2 regions of the Shewanella sp. SM73 genome follow, and region 1 is predicted to be linked to the other one. Evidence: riboswitches for the same ligand, from Rfam matches in the RefSeq annotation. Region 1 holds a riboswitch; the other holds the start of a gene.
The links. A riboswitch is a leader RNA that binds a small molecule or an ion and turns the genes downstream of it on or off. The one in region 1 is predicted to bind lysine.
Positions count from the first base shown of each region.

Region 2: linked by a shared signal. The riboswitch ahead of L5M51_RS15530 (Na+/H+ antiporter NhaC family protein) and the one ahead of lysC (lysine-sensitive aspartokinase 3) in region 1 are both predicted to bind lysine.

Region 1 covers NZ_JAKKRY010000002.1:250,641-258,523, forward strand. Annotated here, with positions in the region: gene narQ (nitrate/nitrite two-component system sensor histidine kinase NarQ) at 1-364, shown strand, start outside; gene L5M51_RS04315 (response regulator) at 357-986, shown strand; gene L5M51_RS04320 (YacL family protein) at 1,078-1,452, opposite strand; gene L5M51_RS04325 (zinc transporter ZntB) at 1,649-2,614, shown strand; gene L5M51_RS04330 (succinylglutamate desuccinylase/aspartoacylase family protein) at 2,717-3,838, opposite strand; gene lysC (lysine-sensitive aspartokinase 3) at 3,840-5,195, opposite strand; lysine riboswitch at 5,346-5,520, opposite strand; gene L5M51_RS04340 (DUF3293 domain-containing protein) at 5,621-6,055, opposite strand; gene arcA (two-component system response regulator ArcA) at 6,643-7,359, shown strand; gene L5M51_RS04350 (S9 family peptidase) at 7,447-7,883, opposite strand, start outside.
Region 2 covers NZ_JAKKRY010000011.1:104,916-112,798, reverse strand. Annotated here, with positions in the region: gene L5M51_RS15535 (M3 family metallopeptidase) at 1-517, shown strand, start outside; gene L5M51_RS15530 (Na+/H+ antiporter NhaC family protein) at 662-2,230, opposite strand; lysine riboswitch at 2,310-2,506, opposite strand; gene L5M51_RS15525 (electron transfer flavoprotein subunit alpha/FixB family protein) at 2,602-3,528, opposite strand; gene L5M51_RS15520 (electron transfer flavoprotein subunit beta/FixA family protein) at 3,529-4,278, opposite strand; gene L5M51_RS15515 (H-NS family nucleoid-associated regulatory protein) at 4,589-4,981, shown strand; gene L5M51_RS15510 (amidohydrolase family protein) at 5,197-7,883, shown strand, end outside.

The DNA of each region.
Region 1 (7,883 bases):
CATCAAACACGCTGAGGCCAGCCTCATTAACATCCATTGCTATAAGGATGACGAGGGTATGGTCAATATTGATGTTTGTGATAACGGCATAGGTATTGGACATTTAAAAGAACGAGATCAACATTTTGGCATAGGTATAATGCATGAACGAGCCAGTAAGCTTTCAGGTAAAGTCGTGTTCAGCGACAATGATTTAAAGAAATTTAAACCTGCTATGACAACCACGACTGAGCAAGGATGCAATGCACAAGACGACGCACTCAAACCTAACAGCCCATTAAACCTTGTGCACCACAGCAAAGGGTCAAGTGGCACTAGAGTGACGCTTATTTTCCCATCTCAACAGGAGCCTTCAAATGGGTAAACCTTATTCCGTACTGGTGGTCGATGACCATCCCCTCTTGCGCAAAGGCATCTGCCAGCTCATCGCTTCAGATCCTGACTTCAGCCTATTTGGCGAAGCCGGTAGTGGTTTAGACGCATTAACCGCAGTGGTCACCGATGAACCCGACATCATATTACTCGATCTGAATATGAAAGGCATGACAGGCCTAGATACCCTCAACGCCATGCGCCAAGAGGGTGTTACCTCACGCATAGTAATTCTCACCGTTTCCGATGCAAAACAGGATGTTATCCGTTTACTTCGTGCTGGAGCCGACGGCTATTTGCTCAAAGATACTGAGCCAGATTTGCTGCTCGAAAAACTCAAAAATGCCATGCTTGGCCACAGGGTGATCAGCGATGAAGTCGAAGAATACCTTTACGAACTTAAAGATGCGACCGATGAACAAGAATGGATTTCGAGCCTAACCCCAAGGGAGCTGCAAATTCTACAGCAACTGGCGGAAGGCTTAAGTAATCGCATGATTTCAGAGCATTTACACATTAGTGAAGGCACAGTTAAAGTGCACGTGAAAAACCTACTGCGTAAAGCCAATGCTAAATCGAGAACCGAAATGGCGGTGCGCTACCTTAATAATTAAAGATACGAAAATGAGCTTGGTATCGCGAAAACAATAAAGGCAATCCCATGATTGCCTTTATGTTTTTATCAAATAGAGATTAAATAAATGATTACAAACCTTTCTCAATAAATTGCTGCCAACTCAATAGCGCCAGCTCAAAATCCTCTAGGCCACAATAAGCTTCTGACTCAGCATCATAGAGTGACATAGCCTCTTCCAATTCATATTCTTGCTCAAAGCCTAAGGCATTGGCAAAGACTCGGGCCTGTTCACGCTCTAACTCTAAGGTAAAATCATTACCAACAAGACGCCATGAACCTCGTTTATCGGCTTGAATTTCTTTTATCACACCCAACACTTGCTGAATTTTAGCTAACTCAGTCCCTAATTCTTCCGTAAACCATTGCCCAAGCACTTCATGATCCATGCTAAAGCTAGCCAAAAAAGTGCCAGTTAAACTGTTACGCCGAAATTCGTATTCCATTTTATTGTCTCTTTGATCTAAGCCTACTAATGCTAATTTTAACCTATCCTTGGCTAAGTTGCTTGCATCCCTCAGCACATCAAATTTATGTCAATTTACGTTTTTCTCATGTCGTTAAGCATAAGTACTGACTTCATTTTCATGACAAAATCAGTTAGTTTGTTTGGATGATTTTGAAAGTTAAATGGAATGCGATATGCACGAAGGGTTTATCTACAGTTTAGTGCTCAGCGGCGCCCAAGCGGGTTCCACCTTGAGCCTAGAACAGATCGAAAAATGGGATCCTCAGGATGGCCTACTCTGGTTACACCTTCGCTATCGCAATAAAAAGGCACGCCACTGGATACTCAATAGCGGTCTGCCTAAGGTCGAAAGTGATGCCCTACTCGCCCAAGACACTCGCCCCCGCGCTGTGATTACAGGTGAAGGTATATTACTCGCATTACGCGGCGTTAACCTCAACCCCAATTCAGCTCCCGAAGACATGGTGGCCGTGCGTATTTATGCCGATAAACAGCGGATCATTTCCACCTGCGATCGCGAGTTACAGTCGGTCAAAGATGTCGCCGAGCTGATCCTTGAGGGAAATGGGCCTACAACTACAGGGGACTTTATCGTCGCAATCTGCGAGCGACTGACCAATCGTAAAGTCGAGTTTATTGATAAATTGGAAGAACAGCTCTCTGATTTAGAAGAACTCGTCGTCTCAGGCAATGTTAAAGATTTACGTACCGATATCGCCGAACTGCGCCGTCAAACTGTAGCCATTCGCCGCTATTTAGCCCCACAGCGCGAAGCATTCTCGAAAATGATTTCCGAGCAATTCAGCCTATTTAAAGATACTGAGCGACTCAAGCTGAGGGAAACAAACGATAAACTTATCCGCACCATTGAAGATCTCGATGCCCTGCGCGATAGGGCTAATGTAACTCAAGAAGAATTACTCAGTCAGCAATCGGAGCAACTCAACAAACGCTTATATTTCTTATCCTTAGTGTCAGCAATCTTCTTACCGTTGGGCTTTTTAACAGGCTTACTTGGGGTCAATATTGGCGGGATACCGGGCGCGGACAACACTTGGGCCTTCGCCACCTTCTGCGGCATATTAATCTCACTCGTCGCCCTGCAAATGGCGCTGTTTTATCGATTTAAGTGGTTATAGCCACCTTAACACAACAAAGCCAATCAATTAGGATTGGCGTTGTTTTCGTTCATTCTTATAAGCTGAATGTTATGAGCTAATGCTTATGCTCTAAGCGGGCGATTATGTCGTTGGCAACTCAAACACATGAGTCATGACTTTATAAAGCTCTGTTCCTTGGTGCACAGACGCCGAAGCAAAGTGCAAAATCGGCACGCAGTCCTGCGGTAAACTGACCGTCTTTAGCTCATCCGCTGTACCGTATAAATCCATACGCAGTAAATTCACTAAGGGCTGTCCCGCTGCCAGAGGTTCACCCACAGGCGCGAGGTATTCCACTAATCCAGCACTTGGCGCGTGATACTTTTTATAGTCCTTAAGGTAACAACCAAAGCGCTGCATTTTAGCGGGCGCAACGGTTTCAGCTATTACGCCTCGGTGGCTTAAATATGCCAAAATCCCTTGTGCATCAACCCGTGCATCCTCAAGACAGACGCGCTCTTGGCTCGCCAATTCCAAGGTTAACGCTGACACTGTAACCCCTAAATCGCGCCCTTGAGATTTTGCAAAATCACTCAATTGCCACCAAGGACAAAACGCCGCCTCATCCATGGCGCCACCAAAGGCATTGGGGATAATGAGCGTATAAGGGATCGACAAAAACTGCGCAGCAGCTAAGTCATATTCAGGACAATACAAGTGCTTACAAGACTTAGGACCTGTGTGCAGATCGAGCACTATATCCGCGCCATGGGTCATAATCTGCAGGTTAACCGCAAGTCTATGACCCGTGGTGATGCCCCATTCATAACGCAATTTTTGCTGACAAGCTTCAACCAAAGTACTGCGATAGGCTTGGATCAGCTCGCTATCACTCAGCTTGGCATGTTCCCCATACCAAGTCGGCAAATCGATTGCATGATTCAAATACTCACGATTCCAGTTCGCGCCCGTAATAGGATCAAATCGGCCAAGGGTAAACTCACCACTTTTTTGGTTGATCCCGAGTGGATTGGCCAATGGCACTAAAGTGATTTCGCCGCGGATGTCACAGTGTTCAAGCTGCTTCATCAACTGATAAATCACCGCATTACCTTGAACTTCAGCACCGTGGACATTGGCCTGAATATACACTTTGGGGCCATTCGCCTTATCGTCACTCGGTTTGAAATGGTAGATAGGCAAGGTGAGCGCTTGCCCTGCGGCAAGCTCCCCGATTTGCAGAGACGATGTTGTCGGCAACATACTAAACGCCTTCGAACAGATTTTGATGCAGCGATTTAACCACTTGCGCCGCTTCCGCTTCGGCCACTAACACACACAGGTTATGTGGGCTGGCGCCTTGGCAAATCATCCGAACATTGTGTGGTTCTAACACTTCAAACACACGACGACAAATACCAGGCGTCGTCGCGATGCGATTACCGATAATCGCCACCAAGGCCAGTCCATCTTCGACGCGCACACGACAATGCTGTGATAATTCTTGCAGCAATGCCTCACTCAACAGACCTTGACCACTCGAATCTGAACCAGTTTTATCGAGGGTTAGAGACACATTCACTTCTGATGTGGTAATCAAATCCACACTGATCTTATGTCGCGCTAATGTCGCAAAGGTTTCCGCTAAAAAGCCCTGCGCATGCAGCATTTGCAAGCTGTGAAGATTTAACAGGGTTTGATCGCGGCGCAAAGCCACAGCGCGGAATACGGGCGCATCTTCCACTTGATGACGGATCCAAGTCCCGCCCTTTTCAGGCTCTTTACTTGAACCCACAAACACTTGAATTTGCTGACGAACGGCAGGAAGAATAGTCGCTGGGTGCAATACCTTGGCACCAAAGGTCGCCATCTCGGCAGCCTCATTGAAACTGATCTCGGCAATCGGAAAGGCATTGGGCGCAAGACGCGGATCGGTTGTATAAATCCCCGCAACATCGGTCCAAATCTCGACTGCTGAGGCGCGTAACGCTTCAGCTAACAGTGCAGCAGAATAGTCACTACCACCACGACCTAACGTTGTTGTTTGTCCCGCTTCATCGGCACCGATAAAGCCTTGCGTGACAATCACTTGTTCCGCTAACAGTGGCTGTAGATAATCACGAGCTAAAGTCGCAATCTGCTCAACCTGAGGTTCCGCGCGGCCAAAGTGGCTGTCAGTACGTAACACTCGGCGCACATCGAAGGCACTGGAGTTAACACCTTTCTCGCGGATCACCGCCGAAAACAACGCCGAAGAACATTGCTCACCGAGGGACAACAACTCATCCATAGTCGCTTTGCTGCGTTGTGATGCGAGCGCTTCACTCAATACCGACATGCGACTCAATAATTTATCTAATGCGGCGGCCACATCGTTAGGACGACCGAGCTTATCTAAAATCGCATATTGAATTTGGGCAATTTGTTTTAATCGCTGTAATCGTCCATCGTCGTTGATCGATTCTTGGGTCAATTCCACTAGCAAATTAGTCACGCCGCTCGAAGCGCTGACCACGACTAAACGGCAATCAGGATTAGCTAACACTATGTCGGCACAGCGATTCATAGCGTTATAGTCGGCGACTGAGGTGCCACCAAATTTTGCGACAACGAAGGACATTAGCGCACCTCCGTGAAACACGTAGGGCAAGAAATAAACGCAGATTGAATAAAATATTGATTAACTAACATGATCACACTCCGAACTAACTTCGTTCGAAGAGCCTGGTGCTCAATGATAACGCACCCCAAAAGAAGGGAAACAGCAATCGTCACCAGAAGCTCTCCACCAATTACAGGTGACAATCGTCAGGATTCAGCCTGAGCGACCGACATAAACATGCAGCAACCATATCTATGCCTCGGCGCTAATCTCCCTCATCAGTCATCGCTGGAGTTTGTGCTCCTCTGACCGACTACCTAGTTAACGCTCCTCTTCTGTTCCTTTCCTAGGAAAGGGACGAAAAAAGTAGCAATAAACCCCTAATGAAGTCAATGCTAATTTCATAACAAATGAACAATTTAAATAAAATCTTTTGAAAACAACTAAGTGTTCAAATCGGGTAGCTCGTATACCAGCTGCACATAATCTCTAAATTTGCCTAAACACACTTCATCATGTCCATCCAAGGTGCAAGGCACTAAGCTCACATCCCCTTGTTCGACAACATAAATCGCATATTGATTAAATTTCTTACCCAATTGCAATGCCATCGTTCTATCGATAAACACGGCCCAACTTTTTTCCATGTGGGATAAATTCGGTGCTGCGCCCACTAAAGCACGATAAGGGCTACCGAGTAATTCAATTTCACGGAGAAGTTGGCGATCGAGTAAACGGTTTTGGCTAGGAGAGAGAAGCTTTGAAGCGGGATTATGAGCGGTAATAACAGCAAAGGAAAAATCACAGGATAATGCTTGAGTCAGCAAAAACAACGGCGCTTGGTAACATTGCCACAAATTTTGAGTCGTATTGTCCATTGGTAGTCTAGTCGAAAAATGAACCCAAGCTAGTGTAGCAGAGTGATTGTAAAATCCAAAGAGGCGTGAACTGGCTCACAGGAATAAGAAATACATTAGTTATACTAATCAATAGCTAAAGTAAATATCATGGTAAAAACCCCTGCTCACCTAAAATTTGTTAACATTTCATTTGTTAACAAATGACTAAAACGAGTACAATGTACGTACTGGTGAGTTGAAACAGATTGAGCAAGATGCTTATCGTTCAATACAGTTTGTTACATATATCGCTTAAAGTAACGTGAACTGACCGGGCATCTGTTTAAAATCTGTTCTACATTTGATTTGTCTTTTAAACATTTAAAAAAACAATAGTTAAGGAACTTATTCTAACTATTGCTTATCGAAGTTGGTACTGATTACGTTTTCTCGTATTACACTTAAACGTGCACTTAATCTACATCCAGATATAGATGTCACCGTAAAGATTTTCCTTTTGAGCACAAAGCAGTTCAAGGAAGTATCAACGCTTTTATGAATATAAGAGCCCGAAGTAAGTTGCTCTTATTGGTTAGTATAAACTGATTAAAATTTAGGTAAATAATATGCAAAATCCGCACATTCTGATCGTTGAAGATGAAGCCGTTACCCGTAACACGCTGAGAAGTATTTTCGAGGCAGAAGGGTATGTGGTAACTGAGGCCAATGATGGCGCAGAAATGCATAAGGCTATGCAGGAAAACAAAATTAACTTGGTCGTTATGGACATTAACTTGCCAGGTAAGAATGGTCTATTGTTGGCACGTGAACTACGTGAAATCAACAACATCGGTCTTATCTTCCTGACAGGTCGTGACAACGAAGTCGACAAAATTCTTGGACTTGAAATTGGCGCGGACGATTATATTACCAAGCCGTTCAACCCACGTGAATTAACGATTCGTGCTCGTAACCTTCTGACTCGTGTCAACAGCGCTGGCGCTGAAGTCGAAGAAAAGAGCTCAGTAGAATACTACCGCTTCAATGATTGGAGCTTAGAGATCAACAGCCGTTCATTAGTGAGCCCACAGGGTGAATCTTACAAACTGCCACGTAGCGAGTTCCGCGCTATGCTGCACTTTGTTGAAAACCCAGGCAAAATTTTGACTCGTGCCGATCTACTGATGAAAATGACTGGCCGTGAACTTAAGCCACACGATCGTACTGTAGACGTGACTATCCGTCGTATCCGTAAGCATTTCGAAAGCTTACCAGATACGCCAGAAATCATCGCGACTATTCACGGTGAAGGCTATCGTTTTTGCGGTAACTTAGAAGGCTAATGCCCGCTAAGCAACATCCGCATTAATTGGTTTGATAAGAATCGATTCAAAAAAACCAGATCCTAGGATCTGGTTTTTTTATGCCTACTATTTGGCGTTTTTCAACTGCCTATCGAGGAAATCTGCCAGTGAGCGATATAAGTGATTACGCACTTTCTCGCCACGCATCGAATGTTTAGATCCAGGATAATCGATCATCTGGAACAGTTTGCCCTCATCCTGCAACGCCTTATAAACCCGAGTGCTGTTTTCAAACAAGACGTTATCATCGGCCATGCCGTGATACATCAACAAACCCGCTTGATAGTTTTTCACATAAGGGAACACACTGCTGGCTTCATAACCTTTTTCATTCCCCTCAGGATGGGCTAAGTAACGCTCAGTATAATGGGTGTCATATAAGCGCCAGTCGGTTACAGGTGCACCCGAAATCGCGGCTTTAAAGTAATCCGGCGCCTTAAATAAACTCATCAAGGCCATGTAACCGCCGTAACTGTGGCCGTAAATTGCCACATTATCGGCAT
Region 2 (7,883 bases), on a different contig from region 1:
AAAAGTGTTAGCGAACTACGCGAAACACTACGAAACGGGCAAACCCATTCCCGATGAACTGCTGCAAAAACTACTGAAATCTGGCAGTTTCAACCAAGGCTTTGACACACTGGAATACATGGCCGCTGCATTAGTAGACATGGAATGGCATTCATTAAGCCCAGATACCCCGCTGCAAGATGTACCAACCTTTGAAGCCAATGCTTTGAAAAAGCACGGCTTAAACATTAGTGCCGTACCTCCGCGTTATAAGTCGACCTATTTTGCCCACGCCTTCCCCGGCGGTTACTCGGCAAGTTATTACGCTTATATGTGGAGTGAGATTTTAGCGGCGGATGCGTTTGCCTATGTACAAACCCAAGGCGGGCTCAATCGTGAAATCGGCATGAAGTACCGCAAAACGATCCGTGAAGTGGGTAATAGCATAGCGCCAATGGACGCCTACAAAAACTTCCGCGGACAAGAACCCACCACAGAAGGCTTACTTAAACGCCGCGGTCTAGATCAAGCACGCTAAGCTAAGAGTTGATAGCCTTAATGCGATAGGCTATAGATAAAGACAAACTCAGCCTTAACCAAAAAAATCAGCCAGCATAATGCTGGCTGATTTATTTTGACTTATTTGTCGTGAACGTTTGCAGTGAAAGGTTTCAATTAACGTCTAGCTAATTGCGCCTTTAGATTTGATTTTAAGTACGATAATACTGATCACAAATGCCACACTACAAGCCACTAAACCAGCGACAACAGACTCGGTAAATCCAAGTGCCACATAACCCACTAAGCTAATAAACGCCGCAATGAGTGCATAAGGTAGCTGAGTCACCACATGGTCGATGTGGTGGCAACTGGCGCCCGTAGACGACAAGATAGTCGTGTCGGAAATCGGCGAGCAATGATCGCCAAATACAGCACCCGCCAGCACAGAGGCAAGCATAGGCAACATCATGCCAGTGTGACTTCCCATCGCCATATCAGCAGCAATCGGCAACATGATCCCGAACGTACCCCAGCTAGTACCAGTTGAGAACGCGGTAATACCTGCTAGCACAAACATTAAGGCGGGTAAAAACGCGAACGGAATATTTCCTGTTGCTAAACTCGCCATAAACTTACCGGTTTCGAGTTGACCAATCACACCTGCGATTGTCCAAGCAAATAACAGGATGTAAATCGCCGGCAGCATAGAGCGAGCGCCCTGCACTATACCTTTGACTATCATCAATTTCTCAACGCCTTGCACTAAATTCAATATCAGCGAAACCGCTAGACCAATTAATGCACCAAAGAAAAGTGATGAACTGACATCGGTTTTCTCAAAAGCAGAAATAATATTAAATTCAATCCCTTCCGCCGCGAGTACTTGAGCGCCACTGTTAATCATAAAATAGAGGGTTGCAAATACCAACACGGTAATCGGCAGAAATAGACCTAAAATCTTACCGGTTTCGGCTTCAGGTAAATCCGCGTTAGCCCCAGGCGGTAATCCTTTAGACTCATCGTATAAATTACCACGTTGGGCATTGAGCTCATGCTCACGCATTGGCCCAACATCTAATCCCATAAAGACAACAAAAAGTAATAATAACAAGGAGAAGATTGCGTAAAAGTTCATTGGGATCATTTGAATAAAAATACTCAAATGACCCGTATCAGCAAAACCATGGGCAGTTAATATCCCGCCAATGAGTGCGATAATATAAGCGCCCCAGCTCGAAACTGGAGAAATAACGCACACAGGCGCGGCAGTAGAATCTAATAAATAAGCTAACTTAGCACGGGAAACATAATAACGATCGGTAACAGGTCGAGCGACCGAACCAACAACTAAACTATTGAAATAATCATCAATAAAAACTACGCAACCTAAAAACATGGTCAATAGTTTAGCATCACGTTTATTACGTATATGTAAACGAGCCCAATCGGCAAAAGCCCGCGCGCTGCCACTTACGGTAATTAACGCTGTAATCATTCCCAGTACAATTAAGAAACCGAGAATATATAAGTTCCACGAATTTAGACCTTTATCAGTCCAAAAAAGCCCTTTAACGCCATTAAATACAAACTCACCCGTTGCTAAAGGTGAAAATTGATTGAGCAATAAAGCACCAATTAAAATACCTAACCCCAAAGAAAGCAGTACACGGCGAGTCAAGATCGCCAACACGATAGCCACCGCAGGCGGCAACAAGGAAAGTGCCGAATCGGCATAATTCATAACAGTCATTGATTATTATCTTCGTTAAATACGAATGGAGGGCGACTGAACTGGTGGGAAAAGGCAATAGATACCCAAGGTCACCTGTCCTATCAGTAGCGCTCCATAGTAACTATTCCCAAAATCCATATCGGAAAATACTATGGCAGTGCTGCACCTATTAGGTACAACCCCAGCAGTTGATCGTGATAAATCGAACCACTTCGGCACCAAATCCTTTCGCAATCGATCAACGGAATCACCCTACTGATCACTACTAATATTTGGCGCGCCTCTACTTCTAAGAACGCCCTTGCACGGGCGTGAGGCACATAAAAACATAAGCGGCTTAGCAGATGCTACCGCAAAGCCACTTAATGTGACCTAGATCACAGATAAAATCAACTGAGACTTGTAATCAGCTCAGGAACCGCCTCAAACAGATCAGCAACGAGTCCATAATCGGCAACTTGAAAAATCGGCGCTTCAGGATCTTTGTTGATTGCAACGATGACTTTAGCGTCTTTCATGCCGGCTAAATGTTGAATCGCGCCAGAAATACCGACGGCAATATACAAGTTTGGCGCAACGATTTTACCGGTTTGACCTACTTGTAAATCGTTAGGCACAAAACCTGCGTCAACTGCGGCGCGTGATGCGCCAACTGCTGCACCGAGCTTGTCAGCAAGTTGCTCTAACATGCCGAAGTTTTCACCACTGCCCATGCCTCGGCCACCAGATACAATAATGCCAGCATTGCCTAACTCTGGACGGGCAGAAACTGTCAGCGATTGAGAAACAAACTGAGTTCTCGCTTCAAACACTTTATCAAGTGTCGTCACAGCTGCACTGTTACCTTCTGGCGCAGCGTCAAACGCACTGGCGCGCACTGTTATCACTTTAATGGCATCATGGCTTTGCACTGTCGCTAAGGCGTTACCCGCATACACAGGGCGCACAAAGGTATCGGCATTGACGACGGTAATAACTTCTGAGATTTGCGCGACATCTAATAATGCTGCAACGCGCGGAAGCGTGTCCTTACCTAAACTTGAAGCCGAGGCCAGAATGTGACCATAGTTTGGCGCTAAGTCCACCAGCAATTTGGCAAAATTTTCCGCTAAATGCGCTTCATACACGCTGGCATCAGCAACGAGTACTTGGCTAACACCTTGTAGTGCCTGCGCCGCTTGGACAACCGCGCCACATTGGTGACCCGCAACTAAGACATGTACTTCATCGCCTATGGCACGGGCGGCGGTAACAATTTTTGCCGTATCGAGTTTCAGTGCAGCATTATCATGTTCAGCTAATACTAAAATGGCCATTTAGATCACCTTCGCTTCATTTTTTAACTTTTCAACTAGCTCAGCTACCGACGCTACCATGATGCCCGCTTTACGTTCAGCTGGCGGAGTGACCTTCACAATCGTTTGGTGACTCTTTAACGTCACGCCTAAGTCTGCCACAGTAAATACTTCTAATGGCTTACGCTTGGCTTTCATTATGTTAGGTAGTGAAGCGTAACGGGGTTCGTTCAAACGTAGATCAGCGGTCACGACAGCAGGTAAAGGCAGCTTGAGAGTTTGCATGCCGCCGTCAATTTCACGGGTGACTTGTAATGTATTCGCTTCTAATTTGATTTCTGAAGCAAAGGTCGCCTGTGGCATATCCATTAACGCGGCAAACATTTGGCCAGTTTGGTTATTATCACCATCGATGGATTGCTTACCAAAAATCACCAGCTCTGCTTGTTCTTTGTCTTGTACCGCTTTGAGCAATTTGGCGATAGACACTGGCACGAGCTCTTCTTCAGTATCGATATGAATTGCACGATCTGCGCCTAATGCAAGCGCGGTACGCAGTTGTTCTTGCACGGCTTTATTACCAATACTGACAACAACCACTTCAGTAGCGCTACCCGCTTCTTTTAAACGAACCGCTTCTTCTACTGCGATTTCACAAAAAGGGTTCAACGCCATTTTTAGGTTTGCAGTGTCAACACTTGTATTGTCAGCTTTGACCCTGACCTTCACATTGGCATCAACAACGCGCTTAACGGGCACCAATACTTTCATAGGGTTTCCTTCCTACACTTTCATGTACATGGACAAAACATTGGTTAATACCAATGCAGGATAGAGCAACTTTACGTCCTGTTAACGTTAACGTCAACCAAAGTCAAACGCCTGTTTGTATTTTTTAATCCGCTGCAACGGCCACTTTTTTGGACACTTATTTGAGGGAATAAGAAAAGTTCAAAAAATAAATAATATTTAATTTCCTTAAAACGCATAATTTTATTTGATTCGAGCTATATTAGTTTCTATCATTTAGGTGTTGTTCACCATTATCCTGTATTAAAAATAGAGTGGGACGAAAATAGATATGAGCGAATTTTTAGAGATATTAACTCACGGCCGTCGTTTTAAAGCAGCAGTAAAAGAACTTAGCGTTGAAGAGTTACGTGATTTAGCCGACAAATTAGATAAAATTTTAGTAGAACGCGAGTCTATGGCTGAGGAAGAAGAACAAGCCATGGCAGCTCGTAATGCTAAGATTGAAGAAATCCGTCAACAAATGGAAGCCGTTGGTTTATCAATTGATGACTTAGGTGGCGTAGCTGTTAAAGCTGCTGCGAAGAAACGCGCTCCTCGTCCAGCTAAATACCAAATTGAAGTTGACGGTGAAATGGTTCAATGGACTGGCCAAGGCCGTATGCCTACCGTATTTAAGAACGAGATCAACAAAGGTCGTTCTATGGAAGATTTCTTAATCTAATCCAACCAAGTGTGATGGCGCTAATTGCCAACACAAGTTTGCATAAAAGCTCGCATTAGTTGCGAGCTTTTTTATATCCATCAATCGTTTCAAACTTAAACGACAGCCGTTAATTCCGCACCTCACTCCCGCTCAAATTACGTTACAATTCAGCCTTAGTATTTACATCTGCTTTCAGTTACTCTTTGTTCACCCTCACTCGATTGAATAAAATAATGCAGATAAACAATAAGATAATGATAAGCTGCAGCATAATCGCTAGCTTAGTATCACAAACAACATTTGCCCAACTCAATACTGGAACAACATCCAGTAAACTCACTGCATTTACCCATGCTGAATTAATTATTGCACCGGGAAAGCGTTTAAGCGATGCCACTTTATTAATTGAAAATAATCGAATTAAAGCCATTATTGAGCACAACGACATTCCCGCTGGCGCATTTAGAATCGATTTGAGTGGTTATACAATTTATCCCGGATTTATCGATCCTTTTACCGATTATGGGATTGAGTTCGAATATCCCAAACTTAAGCTCACTCGCCCCGTCTATGATATAAAACGTATCGGTGGTAATGCGGAAAATGGTGCAATTCATTCTGAAAAAGAATGGTTTAATTACGTTTACCCCAATAAAGAACGCGCAAAAGAGTGGATTAATAATGGTTTCACCAGTGTGCAAAGTAGCAAACTCGACGGTATCTTCCGTGGGACGGGTGTCAGCCTTTCATTAGCAGACAAAACGGCTAATGAAGTGATTTATCGCGCCCGCAGTCAACCTTTTATGGCATTCGATAAAGGTTCGTCTGAACAAGATTATCCCTCATCATTAATGGGCAGCATTGCACTTATTAGGCAAACCTTTGCCGATGCAAATTGGTATAACCAAAATAAAAACAAACCTGCCAATGGCGCAATAAACAATCAAGTCGAATTTAATATCGCCTTTGAGCGTTTAGATAATTTAGCCGATAAGCAAATTATCTTTGAAACCAAAAATCTCAACGACCAATTACGTGCAGCCCATTTACTCAAAGAACATAAACTGCCAGCCAACCTACTTGGTAATGGTCAAGAATACTCACGCATCAATGAGTTAAAGGCGCTAAACTATCCGTTAATCTTACCTTTAAACTATCCGCAGGCGCCCGATGTCGGCACAGATGACGCTGATCGTGAAGTATCACTGGCGGATTTAAGACAGTGGGAACGTGCACCAACCAACCCTGCAGCGGTAGCTAACGCGGGTATCCCCTTTGCGTTAACGCAATTTGGGATTAAGACAGATGCCTTCTGGCCGCGCCTACGCCAAGCCATTGCCCAAGGTTTAAGTGAAGAAAACGCTCTCGCAGCACTCACCACCCAAGCCGCAGAGATGACAGGCACCGCCGACTTTACCGGTAAACTCGCGCCCGGTTATATGGCTGACTTTGTTATCACTAAAGGCAATATCTTTAAAGATGGCCAGATCTACAGTGTTTGGTTGCAAGGTCAGGAGCAAAGTCTACGCTCACTTCCCCAAGCACGATTACTGGGAGATTACCAATTAAGCCTCAATAACCTCACGCTAGATTTATCGCTACATGATGAAAGTAAAAGTGATAAACCCAACATCCAAGGCAATTTAAGCAGTGGCGAACAAAGTATCTCACTCACTCAACTTAAGTTAGATGATAACGGAAGATTGAGCTTTACTGCCGATTTGAGCGCCGCAGGCATTAACGGCCTTAGCCGCTTTACGCTGTGGATGGCCGATGACGGCATTCAAGGTCGTATGGTCGATGCAAAAAGTCGCACTACAAATGTTGCCGGTGTCGCTTTAACTCAAACTGCAAAGCTCAAAAAAGCAGACCAAGCAAGCAATCATGCTCCCAAGAATGAAGCCAACACGAGTCTAGTGAGTCACCTCACCTACCCTAACGTCGCTTACGGACTGAGCGAAGCGCCTAAGGTTGAGAAGCTGCACATCAAAAATGCCACCCTGTGGACCTCGGATAAGCAAGGCATTCTCGAACATGCAGATCTCTTGATGGCCAATGGCCGCATCGAAAAAATTGGCCAGCAACTCAGTACGCCTTCTGGTTATCAAGTCCTAGATGCAACAGGTAAACATCTTACTGCGGGCATTATTGATGAACACTCGCATATCGCCATAAATGGCGGCACCAACGAAGGCACAGATGCCGTAACCTCTGAGGTGCGGATTGGTGATGTGATTAATCCCGACGATATTTCACTCTATCGCGCCTTAGCTGGCGGTGTCACCAGCGCACAAATTCTGCACGGCAGCGCCAATCCTATTGGCGGCCAATCGCAACTGATCAAAATGAAATGGGGCGAAACGGCCGAGCAACTTAAATTTGCTAACGCGCCCGCCAGTATCAAGTTCGCTTTAGGTGAAAACGTAAAGCAGAGCAACTGGGGAGAGAAATTTGTACAACGTTTCCCACAAACCCGCATGGGAGTCAAAGCGTTATTTGAAGAGACCTTCGATGCCGCCATCGCCTATGAGAATGCGTTAAAAGCCTATGATGACCTGCGCTCCAGCGATAAGAAAAAAACCGTCGCACCGCGCCCAAGTTATCGCCTGCAGGCGGTGGCCGAAGTATTAAATCAGCAACGTGATGTGCACATTCATTCTTACGTGCAGTCAGAAATTCTGATGTTTATCCGCCTAGCCGAGGCCTACCACTTTAAAGTGCAAACTTTTACCCATGTGCTCGAAGGTTACAAAGTGGCGAGTGAACTGGCCGCCCATGGCGCTGGCGCATCGACCTTTGCCGATTGGTGGGCCTATAAGTTTGAGGTGTACGACGCGATTCCGCAAAACGCTTGCCTGATGCAAAACAAAGGCGTGACCACCAGCATAAACTCAGACGACTATGAAATGCAGCGCAGACT